Regions from separate parts of the Brevibacillus sp. 7WMA2 genome, predicted to be linked through region 1. Evidence: riboswitches for the same ligand, from Rfam matches in the RefSeq annotation. Region 1 holds a riboswitch; each other region holds the start of a gene.
The links. Region 1 has a riboswitch for S-adenosylmethionine ahead of GOP56_RS09415 (ABC transporter permease). Riboswitches for the same ligand answer to the same signal wherever they lie in the genome.

Region 1 (5,267 bases):
GAGTGGGACTTGGTATAGAGATCGATACCGACATCCTAGCACACTATAGCTGGGATGGTAGTATATATCAGGCCTAAGTACATTTCATGATTACGTTGATCGTTTAAGAAAAGAGGACGTATGATGGCTCAAGCGCAAAATAACAAGAAAAACCTCATAGGATTAACAGGTGTTCCATTGGTTATGGTACTTGGAAATTCAATGTTAATTCCCATATTGCCAACAATGAAATCGGAATTGCACTTAACTTCTTTTCAAACCAGTTTTTTAATTACTGCTTTTTCTATTGCGGCCGGAATCATTATTCCATTGGCTGGCTATCTATCTGACCGATTTAATCGCAAAGTGGTCATAACGATCGCTTTAACGTTATATGGCGCAGGCGGATTGCTTGCAGGCTTAGCGTCCCTATGGTTAACCAATCCCTACTGGTTAATTATTTGTGGAAGGGTGTTACAGGGAATAGGTGCAGCGGGAACATCACCCATAGCTATGGCTTTAGTAGGAGACTTATTTGATGGTGCCTCCGAAAGTAAAGCGCTTGGACTATTGGAAACCTCTAACGGGTTGGGTAAAGTGTTAAGCCCAATTTTAGGCGCTCTATTCGCCTTATGGACATGGTACGCAGTCTTTTTAGCTTTTCCGGTCATATGTGCAGTAGTTCTAACTATTTTTTTGCTATTGGTAAAGGAAAAGAAGCAAAACAAGCAACCCAAATCAGTTAAAGAGTACCTTGGCTCGATTGGCCAGATATTTAAACAAAATGGAAAATGGCTCATTCCAGCCTTTTTTATTGGTAGCATATGCTTGTCTACGCTATTTGGTGTGCTTTTTTATCTATCGGATTTATTGGAGGAGACCTATCAGATTGATGGTATTCTAAAAGGTGCCTTTTTAGCTATTCCCCTGCTGGCTCTGAGCATTATGGCATTTATAACAGGAGCTATTATTAAAAAGAGACTAACGGTAATGCGCTACTTTATTATTGCAGGGATGCTCTTACTGACCATTTCTTATGCTGGGGCAAGCTTTGTTTCTAACGTGTACTTCTTAATAGGAATTCTTGTATTTGGTAGCGTAGGAACCGGCATGATTCTGCCCTGCCTCAATTCTATGATCATTGGAGCGGTTACAAAGACAGAGCGTGGTATGATTACGTCTTTGTATAATGGTGTCCGGTTTATAGGAGTAGCGTTGGGGCCTCCGATTTTTACGTGGTTATTGGGATTTTCGACGAAAGTTATGTTTTATTCGATTGCTTCTGTCACGTTACTATTTGCTATAATTGCATTTTTTACTATAACGCCGCAAAAGGGCAGCAATTCTCAAGGAGCTTCGCAGGAGGGAACTGTTAAAAAGGAATCTTCAGCAGACGGGAATTCAATGGATTCGTCAAAATCAGCAGGTACTAAAAGTGAAGCCGAATCCTCTGCCAAGGAAAAGAATCTTTTGGATCAGAAGGCTTTGGATGAGATGACTTTGTTATTAGAAATGCGAGAGGAAACAAAAGATCAGCAAAAACAGGAGCAATTGAAAAAGGAACTGGGTTTTGACCTAGGAGATTTGTTTGAAAAGCTACTTACCAAAAAAGAAAAAGACAAAACGAAATAGATGCTTAGCCTCCAGGTTTTGGAGGTTTTTTTGTATTCTACTATTTCTATAAAAAAATGACTGCTAACAAAAATAAACAAAAGTAAAAACAAGGGTGGTTCTATTGACATTTCAAGTAACGATGATATGATAATGTATAAATTGAATCCGATAATTTTATAACAACTTCTTATCAAGAGCGGTGGAGGGACTGGCCCTATGAAACCCGGCAACCTTGATTCATTCAAAAGGTGCTAAATCCAGCAGAAGTATTTCTGAGAGATAAGGAGAATGGCAGATACATAGACATGAAGCCCTTCTTCTTAGAGAGAAGGGCTTTTTTGCATAGGTTTTTCACAGACAAATGAATCACAAAGGGCGGTCAAAGAGGAAAAAATGTATCCTTGCAAGCATATAACCAAGTATTCCGATATAAAAATAGGGTATTAGAGAAAAGTGGGGGAACTTACGTATGTATCTGTTAAAAAGAATATGTACCATGCTCATAACATTATGGATTATTGTGACACTAACCTTTGTCATTATGCATCTTATACCGGGTGATCCATTTGCTACTGATTCGCAAATGCTGCCGGCTGATGTCGTCCAAAATATGCGGGAAAAATATAATCTGGATAAACCAATGGCACAGCAATATTTGTTATATCTAAAGGATTTGGCCCAGTTGGATTTAGGACCTTCCATACAATCAAAATCACGTGATGTAAATACATTGATTGCTTCTGGATTTCCTGTATCGGCAACACTAGGTCTACAAGCGTTATTTTTAGCTTTATTTCTTGGTATTTCCTTAGGAATTATCGCAGCCCTTTATCATCATAAATGGTTGGATTACGTTTCGATGTTTATTGCGATCATAGGGATTTCTGTCCCAAGCTTCATCCTGGCTCCACTGCTAATCAAATTAGTTGCGGTTGAGTGGAAGCTTTTGCCGGCTGCCTCCTGGGGATCATGGAAACATTCAATCCTGCCGTCTGTTACATTAGCGGTCGGTCCTATGGCTATTATCGCCCGCTTTGTTCGGGCTAGCATGCTTGAGGTTTTTAGTCAGAATTACATGAAGACGGCAGAGGCAAAAGGCTTACCTACGTTTGCAATCGTGGTAAAGCATGGCATTCGTAACGCCTTGATACCAGTGTTAACCTTTATCGGTCCGTTGTTTGCAGCGCTGATTACGGGCACGTTTGTAGTTGAAAAAATCTTTGCCATTCCAGGCATTGGCAAGTATTTCGTAGATGGCATCTTTAATCGTGATTACCCAGTTGTGATGGGAACAACGGTTTTTTATAGCACGGTCCTGATCTTGTCGTTGTTTTTGATCGATGTGTCATACCGACTGGTGGACCCAAGAATTAAGCTAACGAGCAAGGGGGACTAACAGATGGCGCAATCTTCACTGCATTCTGAACAAGATCATCTTTTTCGACCTGTGGATAAACGAGTTTTTGAGAAGCATCAGATAGATCGTCCTAGCCTAAGCTATGGCAAAGAAATGCTACGAAAAATCATACAAAACAAGCTGGCGATGCTTGGTTTCAGTTTATTAATCCTTGTGGTCATGCTTTCGCTGATCGGTCCACATCTAGTAGCCTTCAGTCCAGAAAAACAAGATTTGATGCTTGGAAATCTCAAGCCTTCCGGTACTCATTGGTTTGGGACAGATGATTTAGGACGAGATATGTGGGCGCGCACCTGGGCAGGTGGACAGATTTCTCTTTTTATCGGCTGTATCGCAGCAACCATCGACTTATTGATTGGCGTAGCTGTCGGTGGAGTCTCGGGTTATATGGCAGGACGCGGTAGGGTAGGGGATCGTATTGACAGCATCCTGATGCGTATTGTCGAGGTTTTATATGGCATTCCTTATTTACTGGTTGTGATTTTATTGATGGTGGTGCTAGAGCCTGGACTGTCCACTATCATTATCGCCCTTTCTGTTACAGGCTGGGTTGGCATGGCTCGTTTGGTACGTGGTCAGGTCTTGCAGTTAAAACAACAAGAGTTTGTACTAGCGGCCGAAAAGCTAGGAACCTCACACGCCAAAATTATTTGGAAGCATCTGTTGCCAAATGCCTTAGGAATTATCATCGTGAATCTGACTTTTACGATACCTCAGGCGATCTTTGCTGAATCCTTTTTAAGCTTTCTTGGTTTAGGGGTACAAGCACCGAGTGCTAGCTGGGGAACGATGGCTAATGATGGTATAGGCGTGATTTTAAATGGCCAGTGGTGGAGACTGTTTTTCCCGGGCTTATCTATTTCACTAACGATGTTTGCCTTTAATGCTTTCGGAGATGGCTTACAGGATGCACTTGATCCTAAAAGTAAAAAGTAGAAGGGAGGGATAATCATGGGACATTTGCTAGAGATAGATGAGCTGGAAGTTGGGTTTACGACATATGGCGGTGAGGTTAAGGCGGTTCGTGGGATTTCGTTTTATGTGGACAAAGGAGAGGTGGTAGCCATCGTCGGTGAGAGCGGCTGTGGCAAATCAGTTACAGCGCAGGCAATCATGGGGATGGTTAAGGCAGGAAGCGGTGTTAGGACAGAAGGCTCTATTCGCTTTGCTGGACAGGAAATGACAGGTTTGTCTAAAAAGGAATTGCAGGAGATTAGGGGTTCTAAAATAGGAATGGTGTTTCAAGACCCAATGACATCACTAAATCCTACGATGAAAATCGGCAAGCAAATTGCGGAGGGCTTACGAAAACACCAAGGGCTCTCCCAACAGGCGGCACAGCAAAAAACGATTGATCTGTTGCGGCAAGTAGGCATCCCAGAAGCAGAGAAGCGCTATCATCAATATCCGCATGAATTCTCGGGAGGAATGCGCCAGCGGGTCGTAATTGCGATTGCGATTGCCTGTAATCCACAGCTATTGATCGCTGATGAGCCAACAACCGCATTGGACGTGACCATTCAAGCACAAATTCTTGACTTGCTGCTTGAATTACAACAAACAACCAGTACCTCGATCATTATGATCACGCATGATTTAGGAGTCGTTGCAGAAGTGGCTCAGCGGGTGGTAGTGATGTATGCTGGAAAAATCGTAGAAACAGGGACAGTCGATGAGTTATTTGAATCGCCGGGACACCCGTATACAAAAGGGCTATTAGACTCGGTGCCAAAGCTGGAACAAGCCGGGAAGCATCGATTAGTCCCGATTGATGGAGCACCACCAGATTTATTTGCTCCGCCAAAAGGATGTCCATTCGCTCCTCGCTGTCCACATGCGATGGAAATTTGCCTGGATCATCTCCCGCAACCGACCACATTTTCAGCTACACATCAGGCGAACTGCTGGCTGCATGACCCAAGGGCTCCACGCCAACAAGAATGTAGAGTAGCAGGGAGGGAGTGAGAAATGGTGCGAAGCTTAGAAGTTACAGAAGAAAAAGAACAATCTGAAACTCTGTTGAAATTACGCAATGTAAAAAAATACTTTTCCTTAGGCTCTGAGCAAACAGTGAAATCGGTCGATGACATTACGCTGTCTATTAAAGCAGGCGAAACCTTTGGACTGGTGGGCGAAAGCGGAAGCGGGAAATCAACGCTGGGACGCACAGCGGTCGGATTGTACCAGCCTACAGATGGACAAATTCACTTTGCAGGGAAAGACATCACCACCTATAGTCGGCAGGAAAAGCGTGAAT
Region 2 (5,267 bases), 2.7 Mb from region 1:
ACACAGCGGATAGAACACCTACAGCGTAAAACGCTATCATTACTGGGTTAGTAAAAATATCATGCATGAGGTCATAGTTAATTTCGGCAGTACCAAGTGCTTTGACAATACGTGTTTGCCATACATGCCACGCTATGAAAATCAGCGTGAAAACACCTGTAATACGCTGCCAGAGATACATTTGATTGCGGAAAAACGAGTAGTTGCCATTGTTCGGTTTTGCTTGAAATGCGAGATATAGACCGTAAATGGCGTGGAACAACAGTGGGAGATAAATGAATGCAAATTCCAAAAACAATAAGAACGGTGCCTTTTCAATTAGGCCAACCGCTTCGTTAAATGCTTCCGGCCCTTTGGTTGCTTGAAAGTTCGCCGTTAAATGGAACAGTAAAAACAACCCGATCGGAAACAACCCGAGTAGAGTGTGAAGCTTGTGCAAAGCGAAGTTTTTCTTACTTGCCATGCCTTGGGTCCCCCCTTCATTGATGTGTGGAAAATGTTATCTTACAATACCTATGCCATCACCATGCAGGCTCAAGCAAGACACATGTTCCGCTCCGCTTCCACTTTGGAAGAACATCCTCTATTCACGAAAAACCAATCCCTCAATAGGGAAACACAAAATGTTTCCAGTTTGCGAAATGGTTTTAAAAGTCTGTCAATCCAACGCATAAAAAACCGCGGGCGCAAACGAGATGTGTCTAAATAAAGAATAAAGATTGGAAATTATGTGACCAAAACCAATTGTACTCCTACCTCTTAGTAGCGTCAAGCAATTGAATAGACTTAATACATTCTTAGATTAATTGTAATCTATATCATTCCTAGCTTTTCTTGTTATTTATTCTTATTATGACCACGTATCTATTAGATATACTCTGACTCACCCCTCATTTACTCCTATCATTTTCCTAGTCTTAGCATAATTGTTTTTTTCTCTCATAGAATAGAAATCATGCACAAAAGGAGGACGAGCTAGAGTGAGACAAGCTACTGATATCCTACAGCAGCTTTTACCTGAGTTTTCAGTATATGATTGTCAGCGCATGCAACAAATGAACATGCCTTTTGCCGGTCATCTCTTTTTTCGAAATGTAGTCACTCAGGAATTACTGGGAGATTGCGAAGCTCCTATTCTTTATTGGATGGGGAAAGAGATAGGCGAGACCTATCATATACATGCAGCGGAAGATCTGATATTAGCCTTCATCCAGCTCGGCTTAGGAAAGCTGGAATTAACCTTGTGTACAGCTAGACAAATTGAATATCTCCTGACTCATCCTCATCTTACTATGCAGACTACAAACCGACTAGAACGCACCCTACAGTTTGAGACAGGCTTTATTGCCGGATCGATTGGCAAGTGGTTAGAGCGTGAGTCAAATGCCACACTCACTCTTCTGGGAAAGGACAAAAAAAAAGAACCAACTGCACACATTCAGGTTGTTATCTCAGGGTAACAACCTGTTTTTACGTGCAGAGCTCTTATATTCGTTTCATCGTTACTAGTTGTCATTGTCATGGTTTCCTACCTGTCTGCTTTCTCTTCAACATCTGATAAGCTGGTTATCCAATCAATTGTGAGGTTTGTTGCTCTTTCACTGTGACAGGAAAATAAGGCCCTACTAGCTGAGCCATTTTATCCATTTCAACTAAAAAACCATCATGTCCAAATACGGAGTCAATTGCAAAAAAATCAACATCCTTCCCCTGTTGTTTTAACGTAGAGGATAGCCAAAGCTGATGAGGAATTGGATACAACAAATCGTTGGAAATAGCTATACAGACTACCTTGGCTTTGATACGTGACAATGCGTTTTCAATCCCCTCTCTTCCCCTACCAATATCGTGTGTATCCATTGCTTTTAGGAGATAGAGATAGCTATTTGCATCAAAGCGCTGCACGAGCTTATCGCCTTGATAACGTAAATAGCTTTCCACTTCAAATGTAGTATCCACTAAGTCGGCATGCACGGTGCCTTGATGGGCCCTGCCAAATCGTTCTTCAAATAATTCGGCTGTCCGGTATGTAATCATGCCAACCATACGCGCTGTTGCCAAGCCGCGAATAGGACCTAACTGAGGATAATAATGTCCATTATTCCAATCTGGATCATTACAAATCGCTTGCCTTGCCACATCATTATAAGCAATGGCCATAGCTGATAACTGAGCGCAGGTAGCTACTGGGATCACTACATCCATCATCTGGGGATATTCAACCGCCCACTCATAAACCTGCATACCACCCATCGAACCGCCAATGACCGCATAAAGATGAGAAATCCCCAGTTGCTCAATGAGCTTGTATTGGGCGCGTACCATGTCTCGGATCGTCACAACAGGAAAATGAGTTGCATATGGCTCTTTAGTCTCCGTATTCATACTTGCAGGACCTGTTGTTCCGTAACAGCCACCTAAGACGTTTGTGCAAATCACGTAATAATAATCGGTATCAATTGCCTTTCCGGGCCCAATCAGCCCATCCCACCAGCCTGGCTTTTCACCATCACCTACCGCTTGACTGTCTCCAGTTAATGCGTGGCAAACCAAAATTGCATTCGATTGCTCAGAGTTGTACGTACCGCTTGTTGTATAACCGATTTCCACTTGACGGAGCACCTCGCCACATTCCAACGCCAGGTTGTGAATCGTTGCTTTTCTCAATGCAATTCCTCCTATTTCCACTTGATGCCCTAATGTACAGGTACCTATGTGCTAAAAAACCCCTCTTCCGGAGAAGAGGGGTTTGATCGTATCGACTAGACCCGCTCTTATCTGCCAGACTACTTTATGTGTGCCTGCTGGATTTAGCACCTCTCCGCTTCTCGCGGGGTTGCCGGGTTTCTTCGGGCCAGTCCCTCCACCACTCTTGATAAGAGATTTCTATATAATTCTGTTTATCATACTTCTTTTGAGTAAGAATTGTCAATCTATTTCAACGAAAAGGCTTCTTCTCTTTTTATTTGATACATCGTCCACATTCCAATGTCCCGAAAGCCCAAACGTTTATAAATAGCTCCAGCCGCTGGGTTATCATAAAACAAGCACAAGCTTCGCCCTTCCGCCAAAACATCCCTGCACAGCGCTACCATACAAGCACTAGCATATCCCCACTTACGATGAAGGGGATGCGTACAAACACCAACAATCATAGCAGCCATCGAACACTCGGCTGTTGTTGAAGCACAGGCTACCGTTTCTGTGTTCACCTCTACATAATAGGTTCTCCCTGTACCGCTTTCCAGTGTGTGTTTCAATGCTTCTTCTGCATCAGCAGATCTGCCAAACTCTTGTATCTGATCACGTAGGCTGACGATTTTTACGACATCATGAACTGTGGCTTTTTTCACCTCAAATCCCTTGATGTCAGCCTGAGATAATCGAGAGTCATCTTCTAATTCTGCAAAATAGGTTGTTTTGATCTCATGCTTCGGAAGATGGCTTGCAAAAGCTTGCAAAGAATCTTGTTTTCCTGATAAAACCTCCAGCTTCTTGTCAGCAAGTATAATTTCACTGAACCCTTCGAGATCAAACCTATCCAAAGCATAAAATACGTACGAGTGATAATACCGCAGGAGTACCGCGGAGAGTTTTGTCTGTTCACTTGTTGACCATTCTCCCCATAACTCTTGAAAAGGGGTAGAAAAGCCAAAATTTTCGACATCACCAATAAGAAATAAGTTCAAGCTTCTCTCTTGTGATACCAATTCCATAAATGCTTCATAATCTGCTTCTGTTAGTTTTCGGATCATTTGACAATTCCCTCTCCAAAAGTTTTTCTCTCCATTATTTGAAAAAGTGTACTATTTGTCAATAGAATTCAGAAAAAACACATAAAGCCCGGTGGACATCTCTCCACCAGGCTCCTTGATTAATCCAATCCTATCCCTGTCCATTTGAAGCGCTCTACATTCTGTTTTATCTAAAACAAATTAAGCGTGCACGACAGCATCGGCAGAAACATCCAATCCAAACGCCGTATGCAGTGTAGCTACAGCTTGCGCCACTTTTTCTGCCGGGATCACACAAGATACCTTAATATCAGAGGTAGATACCATCCGAATGAGAATATCCTGGCTGGATAAATGACTAAACATATCGGCTGCCACTCCCGGATTGGTTATCATACCAGCTCCTACAATTGAAACTTTTGCAAGGCCAGATTCATATTCCACATGCTCAAAGCCTAACTCTTCCTGATGAGCCGCCAAGGTCTCCAGCGTTCTATGTAAATCGTCAGCGGAGATCGTAAATGACACATTATTTGCTTTGTCATGATAGGTGCTTTGAATAATGATATCTACATTAATTGAAGCGTCCGCCAATGCTTTAAATAATAAGGATAACATGCCTACTTTTACAGGCATTCCGATAACCGTTATAGAAGATACATCTTTGTCATGAGCTATTCCGCTGATTACTTTGCCTAACTCCATGTTTGTCTCCTCCTCAACCAATGTTCCCTCTTCTTCTGTAAAACTGGAACGAACCACAAGTCGAACTCGATGTTTTTTTGCACTTTCCACAGAACGTGGATGCAAGACACCAGCTCCTAGAGTTGCTAATTCTAGCATCTCATCATATGAAATGGAGCTTACCTTTTGTGCACGAGAAACAATGCGCGGATCGGCTGTAAATACCCCTGATACATCTGTATAGATTTCACAGCAGGTAGCCTGTAGACTAGCCGCAATTGTTACCGCTGTAGTATCAGACCCGCCCCGTCCCAATGTTGTAATTTCTCCGTTTTCGCTAGCTCCTTGAAACCCTGCTACGATGACAATTTTCCCCTGCTGTAATTCTTGCTCAATCCGTTGACTGTTGATCGTACTAATGCGTGCCTTTCCATGCTTCTCTTCCGTTAAAATGCCAGCTTGCCAGCCTGTCATAGACACAGCTTCGTACCCTCTGCTTTGTAGGGCCATACTAAGTAACGCAATGGAAACCTGTTCGCCTGTAGCAAGCAGCATATCCATTTCACGAGCAGGTGGGCTCTCATGTAATTCCTTTGCTAAATCGACCAGCACATCTGTTGTTTTTCCCATAGCAGATACCACAACCACCATGGCATATCCGGCATCCTTATACCGGATAATTCTCTGTGCTACCTCTTGAATACGCTCCGCAGAGCCTACGGATGTTCCCCCGTATTTTTGCACCACAATTTCCATTTCGAATCTCTCCTCTGGTATATTCTGCTAGTCTGGATCATATGCCTTCCTTGATTCATTTATAATGAAAGCTTTTTACTAAATGAAGTACAA
Region 3 (5,267 bases), 2.3 Mb from region 1:
CTACTAGTTGTTTGTAATTCATGTTTATTTCATCCTTTCTTTTTAATCAACCTAAACTTTCAGGGAATATGTAATCATTCCGTGGAAAAGTGGGATACAACATAAATATAACCATAGGTATACAAGCACAGAGCGCTTTGATTAGACACAGCATACGATGTTCAAAGCAACAACAGCAAAAAAACCCCCCGTCTCTTTTGGATAGATATCAGTAAAAATCAATCCGTAAAGAGACGAGAGGTTATTTTATCATACTCCCGCGGTACCACTCTTCTTGTTCTTTTCAATTAGACCAATAAATGATCGTAATTGGAAAAAACCTGCTTGATAGCTGTAACGGGCAAACCCGGCAAGCTCTATACATTGTCAATAGACAAGATTCAAGCTGCGTCTCCGAGGTGCGCTTCATCATGGACGTTCTATCAGGCTTCCACCAATCCTGACTCGCTAGTAGCACGAACCATCATTACTCTCCTCATCATCGAGTACATGGCTATATAGCGTCTAGTATACCCAACAAAAGACATTCTAGCAAGCAAGGTTTATCAGTGGCTCTTATTTTGCTGATCCCATTGTGCAAAATAAGATTTGGTAAGGGAATGATATGCTTCCCTACCAAATAAAAGACCCATGGCTTGACCGGTTGATAAAGGAAGATAGTATTCATAGGTTTCATGATTACCGCCTGTCATAAGATCATGGTGGTGAATTTGGTCATGCAAATAGTGCTGTTCACTCTCATGATGTTTTACGACAGTGTAGATTTCAAAGTCCGTCTCTTCTAGTACCTTTACTGGAATCAATGAGGCCTGAAACACAGATGTATGTAAATAGGCTAGATTGTTTTCCATAAAAAACCCTCCATCTATCTTCCTTTTTATCCTAGCAGAGGGCCATTATTTCTACAAGCGAAGGAAAGAATGGATAAGAGATGAAAGGGGCATGTGCCTGCCCCTTCCCCTCTCCTATATTGGTGAGTGTACAAACCTGAGTAATGTTTTTGGGTTTCCTTATGGAGGTATGAAACATTGTAGAATCATGTAGAGGTGGGCGCAGATAAAAAAGAGCGTAATCGAATTCAGGTTTGCCGGTGAAAGAGCTTCTTATATTTTAGCAGCAGCCGCAAGAAATGATGACCAGTAGGATGAACAGCACTAAAATGAAGCTGAAATTATCACCGAAGAAATTTCCGCAGTAAGATGTACTCATGAAAGAATTCCTCCTTAAAGGTTATATGTTTGAAGGTGTCGCTACACGGTTGCTAGTTATCGCAGCAGCTGCAGCTTATGATTACCAGCAGAATGAACAACACTAGAATGAAGCTAAAACTTCCGCCTCCCCAGTTACCGCAAAACGATGTACTCATCTGGCAATTCCTCCTTCGCTTTGTTATTCTACAGTCTATACATATCTGTCTATCTGGTGTGGGCTTATGCCTAAGGGAAGCAAAATTTGGGCAGCAGACTACAAAAAAATAAAAGATTGGCAGATAATCCATTGACGCCAATAATATCTGAATGTTAAGATACCTGTATTCAAAAGACGAACAAAACGTCATATGGACATTTAACTAAATATGATTTCTCTTATCTAGAGAGGCGGAGGGACTGGCCCGAAGATGCCTCGGCAACCGATAGATCAGGTGCCAATTCCAGCAGGGCTGTTTGCCTTGAAAGATAAGAGGGGGTAAGTTCCTACTTAACGAACATTAGTAATCCTCTTCTTGCTTTCAGGCAGGAAGGGGATTTTTTTATTTGCCAAGTCTAATGGAGATTACGGAGGGATATAGGGGATGAACAAACCAACATTGCAAGAGCAGCTAGCACGAAAAATATTGATACTCGATGGTGCAATGGGAACGATGCTACAGCAGGCTAATCTCACAGCGGACGATTTTGGCGGTGAGGAATATGAAGGCTGCAACGAACTATTGAATGTAACAAGACCAGATGTCATCCGGCATATTCATGCTACCTATTTTGAAGCAGGTGCTGACATTGTGGAAACAAACACATTTGGAGCAACTGATGTTGTTTTGGCTGAGTATGACATAGCAGATCGAGATTATGAACTTAATCTGGCGGCTGCACGTATTGCTAAAGAAGTAGCAGATGAATTTAGCACGGAGTCGTGGCCACGTTATGTAGCAGGCTCTATGGGGCCCACTACGAAAACCCTTTCGTTAACAGGGGGCGTTACATTTGAGCAATTAATTCATGCGTACTATTGTCAGACTAAAGCATTGATGGAAGGTGGGGTAGATTTATTACTGGTGGAAACCTCACAGGACACATTGAACGTAAAAGCTGGCGGCATTGGCATACGTCAGGCATTTCAGGAGCTTGGCTATGAGCTGCCTATCATGATTTCTGGAACAATCGAACCGATGGGCACGACTCTGGCAGGCCAAAACATCGAGGCTTTTTATGTATCGATTGAACATCTCAAACCGATCACGATTGGTCTGAATTGCGCGACAGGTCCGGAGTTCATGCGTGATCATTTACGAACCTTATCTGATCTGGCCTTGTGTGGAATCAGTTGTTATCCTAATGCAGGTTTACCTGATGAGAATGGTCACTATCACGAGTCACCGCAGGGGTTAGCGATGAAAATGAAAGCATTTGCGGAAAAGGGATGGCTTAACGTAGCGGGTGGTTGTTGTGGTACCACACCCGAGCATATTCGAGCGCTACACGAAGCATTGCAAGGGATTACACCACGAGAAAATAAAAAGTCTCATGCAACTGCTGTATCAGGCATTGAGGTGCTCTATGTTGAGGACGACAATCGCCCCATTTTTGTAGGGGAACGTACCAACGTTATTGGATCAAAGAAGTTCCGTGACTTGATTGCTGCTGGTCAATTCGAGGAAGGATCAGACATAGCACGGGCACAGGTAAAACGAGGAGCCGCTGTTATAGATATTTGTTTAGCAGACCCTGACCGTGATGAGTACGAGGATATGGAGAAATTTCTTCCATACGTAAGCAGAAAGGTAAAAGCACCGTTGATGATCGATTCCACGGATAAAAAGGTAGTGGAGCTGGGCTTGAAATATTCTCAGGGGAAGGCAATCATTAATTCGATTAATCTAGAAGATGGACTAGATCGTTTTGAAGAGGTTGTACCACTGATTCATAAATATGGAGCGGCTGTGGTTGTCGGGACCATTGATGAAACGGGAATGGCAATCACTCGTGAACGTAAGCTGGAGGTAGCTACACGTTCCTACGATTTGTTGGTAAATCAGTTTGGAATTAATCCGCAGGACATTATTTTTGATGCTCTTGTATTTCCGGTAGGAACAGGCGATGAGCAATACATTGGTTCAGCGCAGGAAACGATAGAAGGTATCCGCCTTATTAAACAACATTTTCCATTATGTAAACAAATTCTGGGTGTGAGCAATGTTTCCTTTGGATTACCCCCGGCAGGTCGTGAGGTTTTAAATGCGGTCTTTTTATATCACACAACAGTAGCCGGGCTTGATTACGCGATTGTTAACACCGAAAAGATAGAACGTTATGCTTCGATTTCTGAAGAGGAACGCAAGCTGGCAGAGGACTTGTTATTTCATACAAACGATGAAACCTTAGCAACGTTTACTGATTTTTATCGGCAGAAAAAGAAAGAGGTTGTAAAAGAGGTATCCAATCTAACGTTAGAAGAACGTTTAGCTAATTATGTGGTGGAAGGCTCGAAGGACGGATTAATCCCAGATTTAACCCTCGCTTTGGAAAAATATGTTCCGCTTGATATTATTAATGGTCCACTTATGAAAGGGATGGAAGAGGTTGGTCGCCTGTTTAACGGGAACCAATTGATTGTAGCAGAAGTGCTACAGAGTGCAGAGGTCATGAAGGCGTCAGTTGCCTTTTTGGAACCGCATATGGAAAAGTCTGAATCAACCGTAAAAGGAAAAATCTTGTTAGCTACGGTTAAAGGGGATGTCCACGATATCGGTAAAAACCTAGTGGAGATCATTTTATCCAATAATGGCTATGAGGTAGTTAATTTAGGGATTAAAGTTGCACCAGAGCAGTTGATTGCTGCTTGTCATCAGGAAAAACCAGATGCCATTGGTCTTTCAGGTTTATTAGTAAAATCAGCGCAGCAGATGGTGATTACCGCGCAGGATTTGCGAAGCTCTGGCATTGATGTACCGCTGATGGTTGGAGGAGCGGCGCTCACGCGTAAATTTACAACAAATCGAATTGCTCCTGAATATGAAGGCATCGTTTTATTCGCAAAAGATGCGATGGATGGCCTGAACCTAGCTAATAAATTGCATGATCCGCAAGCTCGACTGAAGCTGGTAGAGGAATTACAAGCGCAAGCGACAGTCAATCAGGCTCAAATAGAAGAAAAAGCTAGCGAATCAGTTGTTATTCCACAGCCGGAAATGAATCGCTCTGCGACAAGCATTACAACACCGGTCTATGTTGCACCTGATTTGGAGCGCCATGTCTTGCGCAACTATCCGATTAACCATCTGCGTCCTTACGTTAATTTACGTATGCTGCTTGGAAAGCATCTTGGTATCAAGGGCAACGTCGATAAATTAATCGAATCAGGCGACAAGAAAGCGACCGAATTATATGAAATCGTAGATGATTTGCTAAATGAAGCGATCCGTAGTCAGATTTTGCAGGCGAATGGAATGTATCAATTCTTTCCGGCTCAATCTTTTGGCAATGACATCCTGATCTATGATCCAAACGATCATTCAAAGCTGTTAGAACGTTTTACTTTCCCGCGTCAACCGCAAGCTCCTCATCTTTGTCTCGCTGATTTTTTACGGCCTGTGGAAACGAATGAGATGGATTACGTAGCTTTCTTGACAGTTACAGCCGGAAGGGGAGTAAGAAATTTAGCGCAGGAATGGAAAGAAAAAGGGGACTATTTACGTTCTCATGTCCTGCAAGCAGTCGCCCTAGAGCTAGCAGAAGCGTTTGCCGAACGAATTCATCATGTTATTCGCGATTCATGGGGCTTTCCAGACCCAGCAGATATGACTATGCTAGAACGTTTTGGGGCGCGTTATCAGGGAATCCGCGTATCGTTTGGATATCCTGCTTGCCCGGATTTAGAAGATCAAGAAAAACTCTTTAAGCTGTTGTCGCCACAAGACATCGGAATTCAACTAACAGAAGGCTTCATGATGGACCCTGAAGCATCCGTGTCAGCCATGGTATTTGCTCATCCTGAAGCCCGTTATTTTAATGCGACTCCACCAGTTGGAGTGGAAGTGTGATCATAAACGA
Region 4 (5,267 bases), 850 kb from region 1:
GTAAAGCAGGATCTAATTGATCCACGCCCCAATATTCATAGATAACATCCTGCGAGTTTAAAAAAGCATGAACCGCCTCTCTATCCTCAATATATTCATTGGTATCGTGAAAACGTACTTTTGCCATGAAGAAGGACCTCCTAATGTTGTAATCTTATGAATTATTTATTTAATCAGACTAAATTAAATGGCAATACCAGACGCTTTTGCAGATAAATTACCTACTTGCAATAAGCGCAGTTGATATTCAAATAGAAATTCAAAAGCTTCTATATGTCTTTTTGCTTCAAAATCATTACGACCCCAGGCATATATTCCGTGGTTGCGGATTAACACGCCGGGTACATCAGGCTTGATCGCCTCTTTAATGGCCGCTGCTAACGTAGGGATATCTGCATAGTTTTCTACAATCGGGACGGTAAGAAGAGCGTTTTCCTCCCAAATGCCCAGTCCTTTGATTAATTCCTGACCATGAATAGTAAAGCTTTGCTTTTGCGCATACACCTCGGAAATCACATTGTTGGCAATCGTGTGTACATGAAAGCAAGCGCCAGCATCAGGAATGCTTTGGTAGACAACAGCATGCACTAATGTTTCGGCAGAGGGCTTCAAATTGGTAGGTTCTACAGAATTGCAATCGCCGTCAACGATCAAGTAATCTTCTGGCGATAGTTTGGTTTTATCTTTGCCACTGGCGGTCACAGCAAATTGTAAGGGTACATCGCTGATTTTAATAGAGAGGTTTCCGCTTGTGCCCGGAAACCAATCTCTTCTAGCAAACGTTAGCTTTACCTCATCTAATTTTTTAAAAGCGGCGGTGCGCTGTTCAAGTGTTGTTGTCATAGCACAATCCCCTCCTGTTTGGCCCTAATGGCTTTAATAATTGAAATCACATCATAAAAAGTAGTAAATGGTTTATGTGATAAATTTTCTTCCTGACATTTTTCCAGTAGGAAGGAACGGGCAATGACAAAATCAGCAATTCGAGACCCTTCCAAGTCAGTGATACTATCCCCAATAACAACACGTGTATAAGAAGTAGCATCATAGCTTCTAATAATGGTAGTTTTACACATTCCGCAATCTGTTTGGCAATGCTCATCGCAGGTATGCGGCCACGTAATTTTTATTCTCTCTTTGCTAAAATCACTGCCATTACAATAAATTGGGCCATCAAGCTGAAACGGAGCAAGAATCGGATGAACAAAAAAATCGATACCTCCGCTTGTAATGAGCAGAGTCACGTTTTCCTGCCGGCAATAATCCACAAACTCTGCAAAACCAGGGCGGATGCGGGCATTCTCTACAGCAAATTGAGTGATTTCATGTTCGAGTGAAGAGGGAAGCAGGGAAAACAGCTTTCCTACGCCTTCTCTAATGGATATTTGTTGTGTCAAAATTTGTTCGGTTAACTCTTCCCAGCCTGGGGGATGAAAGTGGCGCATGATTGCCACAATATTGTCTTTTTCTGTAATCGTTCCATCGAAATCGCAAAAAAGCACAAGCTGTTTCGTCATGCAGAACCTCCCCATTTTTCTAGTGCTAGTCGCAGTTCATTAGAGTCGGAAGCTGCTGCTGTAAGACTGATTCCATTCACGGATGCATCAATAGCGGCACGGAATGCCCGACCGCCTGCTGTTGCTCCGAGTGGGTGCCCATGAATGCCGCCGCCTGCGTTAACAACCTGATCTAGGCCAAAGTCGGCGTACAGTTGGGGAACCAATCCGGGATGAATACCCGCTGATGGAACAGGGAAGGCAGGTTGCAAGGTGCCGTGTTCCTCGACTAAATGATTAGCTAGCTGAGTAGCCTCGCTCTTATCTAATGCCACATTTCCGTATGGAGAAGGGAATAACACTAAATCAGCCCCGGCTAAACGCAATAGCTTACCGAGCAGGAGCGGAGCGGCAATGCCGTGATCAGGACTAGGATAATAGGCGCCGGCGAGTGCGGGATGCGCCATGATTGGCACTTGAATGTCCGGGTCTTCTGCTAGACGTTGCAGGAGATCGAAGCCAAAAGCAAGTGCATTAAACAAAAGGCAGGAAGCACCTGCATCGACAGCTTGCTTCGCCCGTTCAATAAGCTGTGAGCTAGGCCCTGTAAGGTTAGCGGCATACAAGACAGGCTTGCCGGTTTGTTCTGCAATTTCATCTGAGATGGCTTTGAAGCGTTTGATACGTTGGATAAATGGAGCTTTATCATCAGCAAAGAAAATTTCATCATCCTTAATCAAATCAAGGCCGCCTTCTGCTTGGGCACGAAACTGCACTTCTAGTTCCTCTAGTGACAAACCTGTGCATGATTTAAAAATACTCATTAATAATGGACGATCATGCACACCGGTTATTTCCCGTATTCCTTTTATGCCGAATTTTGGACCCTGAAAGCCTTGTAAAAAAGAAGGAGGAAGCTGAATGTCTACCAGCTTGATTTTCCCGTCCATTGATAGTTTGCCAAATACCCCTGTAAGAAGAGAAGGGATATCCTGTGTAAAGCATATGGTTGGATAACTAATCGTGATATAACCTCGTGTTTCACCTGACGAGGTGGATTCAAGAGGAGATACATCCGCTACTTCACCTAAATAGGGGCGTAGCTGCTCCTGCTTTGCCAGAGGAAGGTCCGTCCATGAGCCTACTGTCATACCAACTGCAATACCTTCCGCTTTTTTTTGTAAATCCTTTGCTTGAGTTAAATAGGTTACGAGGATTCGATCTGTACTCATGGATGACCTCCTTGTAGGTAGAGAATTTATCAACTAAAAACGCCCCCTTCAAGAGAAGGAGGCGTCCGATAGACAGATCATCTTCTTCTCTTATCTCTCACATAAATCAGTACAGCACGATTATGTGTAGGATTTAGCACCGTTTCGCATCGTTTATCCCGATGCGAGGGTTGCCGGGCATCATAGGGCCAGTCCCTCCGCCTTCTCTCAATAAGAGCTAGGTAATTGTTGTAATTGTCAAAATTGAAGCTGATTCTTGGAGATCATCTTATCCCTTTTTGTAACATGCGTCAACCCTTTTTATAAATAAAAACTGAGTTGAATAAATTGTTTGACATAACTGGATTACCTGTGTATATTTCTACTAACGATTCATTTATGAGGCTTTAGCTACGCAGGATAGGAACCTGTGTTCATCTACAATTACATATACTTAATGGATACCTTATCCAGAGACGGTGGAGGGACTGGCCCGATGAAACCCAGCAACCGACACATAGCCGCTAACCTGGCATGTGCACGGTGCTAATTCCTGCAGAGACATGTAAAATTCTGGTAGATAAGGGGGAACGTTTTATGAATATGACATGTCAAAACGACCTCTTTTCTTCGGAAAAGAGGTTTTCTTTTTCTTTGGTAAGCAAAGCATGGTGTGAACAGATATGGGCAGAGCATAAGTATTGGGTCATGATGAGGTGTTATCAAAAATATAAGCAAATCTCACAAGCATTTCGGGATCAAGTAAAAACGTCTCGCGAAACAGGAGAACGCGATTGGAGTATATTTGCAGAACAGTTATTACATGAATTTCAGAAGATGCGAAAACTGCCTATTGATTCAGGCAATGCCTGTAATGCCTTGAGTCATGCATTCGGTCATCTGCGCGGAAAACTTACGGAGCAAGAAAGCGGCTCCTGGCATGTCTTATTGCAAAGGAACTGGGAGGAAGCTCATCGTATATTGTTCTTGCTTGCTATGGAATATGGTGATGATTATTTGTCGCGGTCTCGCCTATTTTCACCGGAGGCTCCTAGCAGTCACACATGGATTCGGTTTCGTGGCAAAGATTTTTTTATTGCAAAGGATTTGGGGCAGTGGAAGATTCTTGAGCCATGGGAAGTTTGGGAGCGAGTCGGCGTGTATCAAGTTAACCTATTAACCAAATATCGCTTATTAGCCAATCTAGGAGGAATCGTTCATCCCCTGGCACATTACGATCAATACATCAACCGAGACTAGAGTGGTAAAAGGAGAGGAAAAGATATGGGGTATCAAGCGTTATCGGTTCAAGAATCCATTTTATACGTACAGAATCAGGGAACGATTTTTACACAAGCTGCGCCTCTTGTTAGCCGAGAAATTGGTGATGGCAATTTAAATTTGGTTTTTAGAATAACGGATGAAGAGACCGGTAAAAGTGTCATTGTGAAGCAGGCTTTGCCTTATGCCCGCGTGGTTGGCGAATCATGGCCGTTAACGCTGGACCGATCTCGGATTGAAGCAGAGGCGCTCAAAATTCAGCGAGAGCTGGTAGGAGATTTAGTACCTGAGGTATACCATCACAATTCGGAGCTGGCTTTGACGATTATGGAGGATGTAGGTGATCATAAGCTACTCCGTGCAGGCCTTATTGAGGGAGAGATATACCCGCATTTCGCTAAACATATTGGAACTTTTCTAGCTCATACCTTATTTTTTACCTCTGATCTTGGAATGAATCCTTTTGCTAAAAAGGCTAATGTGAGTAGGTTCATTAATCCAGAGCTATGTAAAATTACGGAGGATCTTGTATTTACTGATCCATATGAGGACCATGACACCAATCATTTTAATCCGCTTATCCGCCAAGACGTAGAAGCAATATGGGGGAATCACGCATTACGTCGAGAGATTGCTAAGCTAAAATACGACTTTTTGACACGAGCAGAAGCTTTGTTGCATGGTGATCTGCATACAGGCAGTATTTTTGTCACCAAAACAAGTACAAAGGTGATTGATCCCGAGTTTGCTTTTTATGGGCCAATAGGTTTTGACATTGGGGCTATCATCGCTAATCTTGTCTTAAATTATGCAGGACAGCACGGCCTCCAAGCCGACATAGAGAAACGGGAGCAGTATCGTTTTTACTTATTGGATACGATAGAAAACGTCTGGAATGAGTTTGTATCGCAATTCGTTCGTCTGTGGCATAAAAAAGCGGAGGAGCGTAGTGCGCATGTTCCTGATTTTTGGCAGGATTATGTATCTCAGGTCTTACAGGATACGGCAGGATATGCTGGGTGCAAAATCCTAAGACGCGTGATTGGACTGGCGGGTGTAGCTGATTTAAATAGAATTGAACAAGAGGAGCTTCGAGCAGAAGCCGAAAGACTGGCATTAGAGATCGGCCAATCCTTCATTCTCAATCGTAAGCATTTGGCAGAAATCACAGATATCACGGCGATCGTGCGAGAGATTACGGTTGAACGGGAGCAGGTCCTACAAAAGTAAAGTGGCAATCAAACAGAGTCATCTGCTGTCCTGCTAAACAGGGCAAGCA

Region 2: another riboswitch for S-adenosylmethionine. It lies ahead of GOP56_RS21715 (homoserine O-acetyltransferase MetX); the one in region 1 lies ahead of GOP56_RS09415 (ABC transporter permease).
Region 3: another riboswitch for S-adenosylmethionine. It lies ahead of metH (methionine synthase); the one in region 1 lies ahead of GOP56_RS09415 (ABC transporter permease).
Region 4: another riboswitch for S-adenosylmethionine. It lies ahead of GOP56_RS13480 (DUF1722 domain-containing protein); the one in region 1 lies ahead of GOP56_RS09415 (ABC transporter permease).

Annotation. Positions count from the first base shown of each region.
Region 1 is NZ_CP048799.1:2,376,756-2,382,022, reverse strand. Features, by position in the region: gene GOP56_RS09425 (mandelate racemase/muconate lactonizing enzyme family protein) at 1-77, shown strand, start outside; gene GOP56_RS09420 (MFS transporter) at 121-1,611, shown strand; SAM riboswitch class I at 1,778-1,879, shown strand; gene GOP56_RS09415 (ABC transporter permease) at 2,063-2,989, shown strand; gene GOP56_RS09410 (ABC transporter permease) at 2,993-3,946, shown strand; gene GOP56_RS09405 (ABC transporter ATP-binding protein) at 3,962-4,975, shown strand; gene GOP56_RS09400 (ABC transporter ATP-binding protein) at 4,979-5,267, shown strand, end outside.
Region 2 is NZ_CP048799.1:5,028,008-5,033,274, reverse strand. Features, by position in the region: gene GOP56_RS21730 (succinate dehydrogenase cytochrome b558 subunit) at 1-463, opposite strand, end outside; gene GOP56_RS21720 (DUF2507 domain-containing protein) at 981-1,460, shown strand; gene GOP56_RS21715 (homoserine O-acetyltransferase MetX) at 1,567-2,667, opposite strand; SAM riboswitch class I at 2,772-2,882, opposite strand; gene GOP56_RS21710 (GNAT family N-acetyltransferase) at 2,934-3,755, opposite strand; gene GOP56_RS21705 (aspartate kinase) at 3,936-5,174, opposite strand.
Region 3 is NZ_CP048799.1:82,572-87,838, forward strand. Features, by position in the region: gene argS (arginine--tRNA ligase) at 1-22, opposite strand, end outside; T-box leader at 227-491, opposite strand; gene GOP56_RS00440 (hypothetical protein) at 546-851, opposite strand; gene GOP56_RS00445 (YjcZ family sporulation protein) at 1,111-1,209, opposite strand; gene GOP56_RS24275 (YjcZ family sporulation protein) at 1,262-1,558, opposite strand; SAM riboswitch class I at 1,584-1,683, shown strand; gene metH (methionine synthase) at 1,793-5,257, shown strand.
Region 4 is NZ_CP048799.1:3,226,113-3,231,379, reverse strand. Features, by position in the region: gene GOP56_RS13500 (cupin domain-containing protein) at 1-127, opposite strand, end outside; gene GOP56_RS13495 (methylthioribulose 1-phosphate dehydratase) at 184-843, opposite strand; gene GOP56_RS13490 (2-hydroxy-3-keto-5-methylthiopentenyl-1-phosphate phosphatase) at 840-1,517, opposite strand; gene GOP56_RS13485 (2,3-diketo-5-methylthiopentyl-1-phosphate enolase) at 1,514-2,728, opposite strand; SAM riboswitch class I at 2,816-2,945, opposite strand; SAM riboswitch class I at 3,171-3,294, shown strand; gene GOP56_RS13480 (DUF1722 domain-containing protein) at 3,305-3,967, shown strand; gene mtnK (S-methyl-5-thioribose kinase) at 3,992-5,218, shown strand.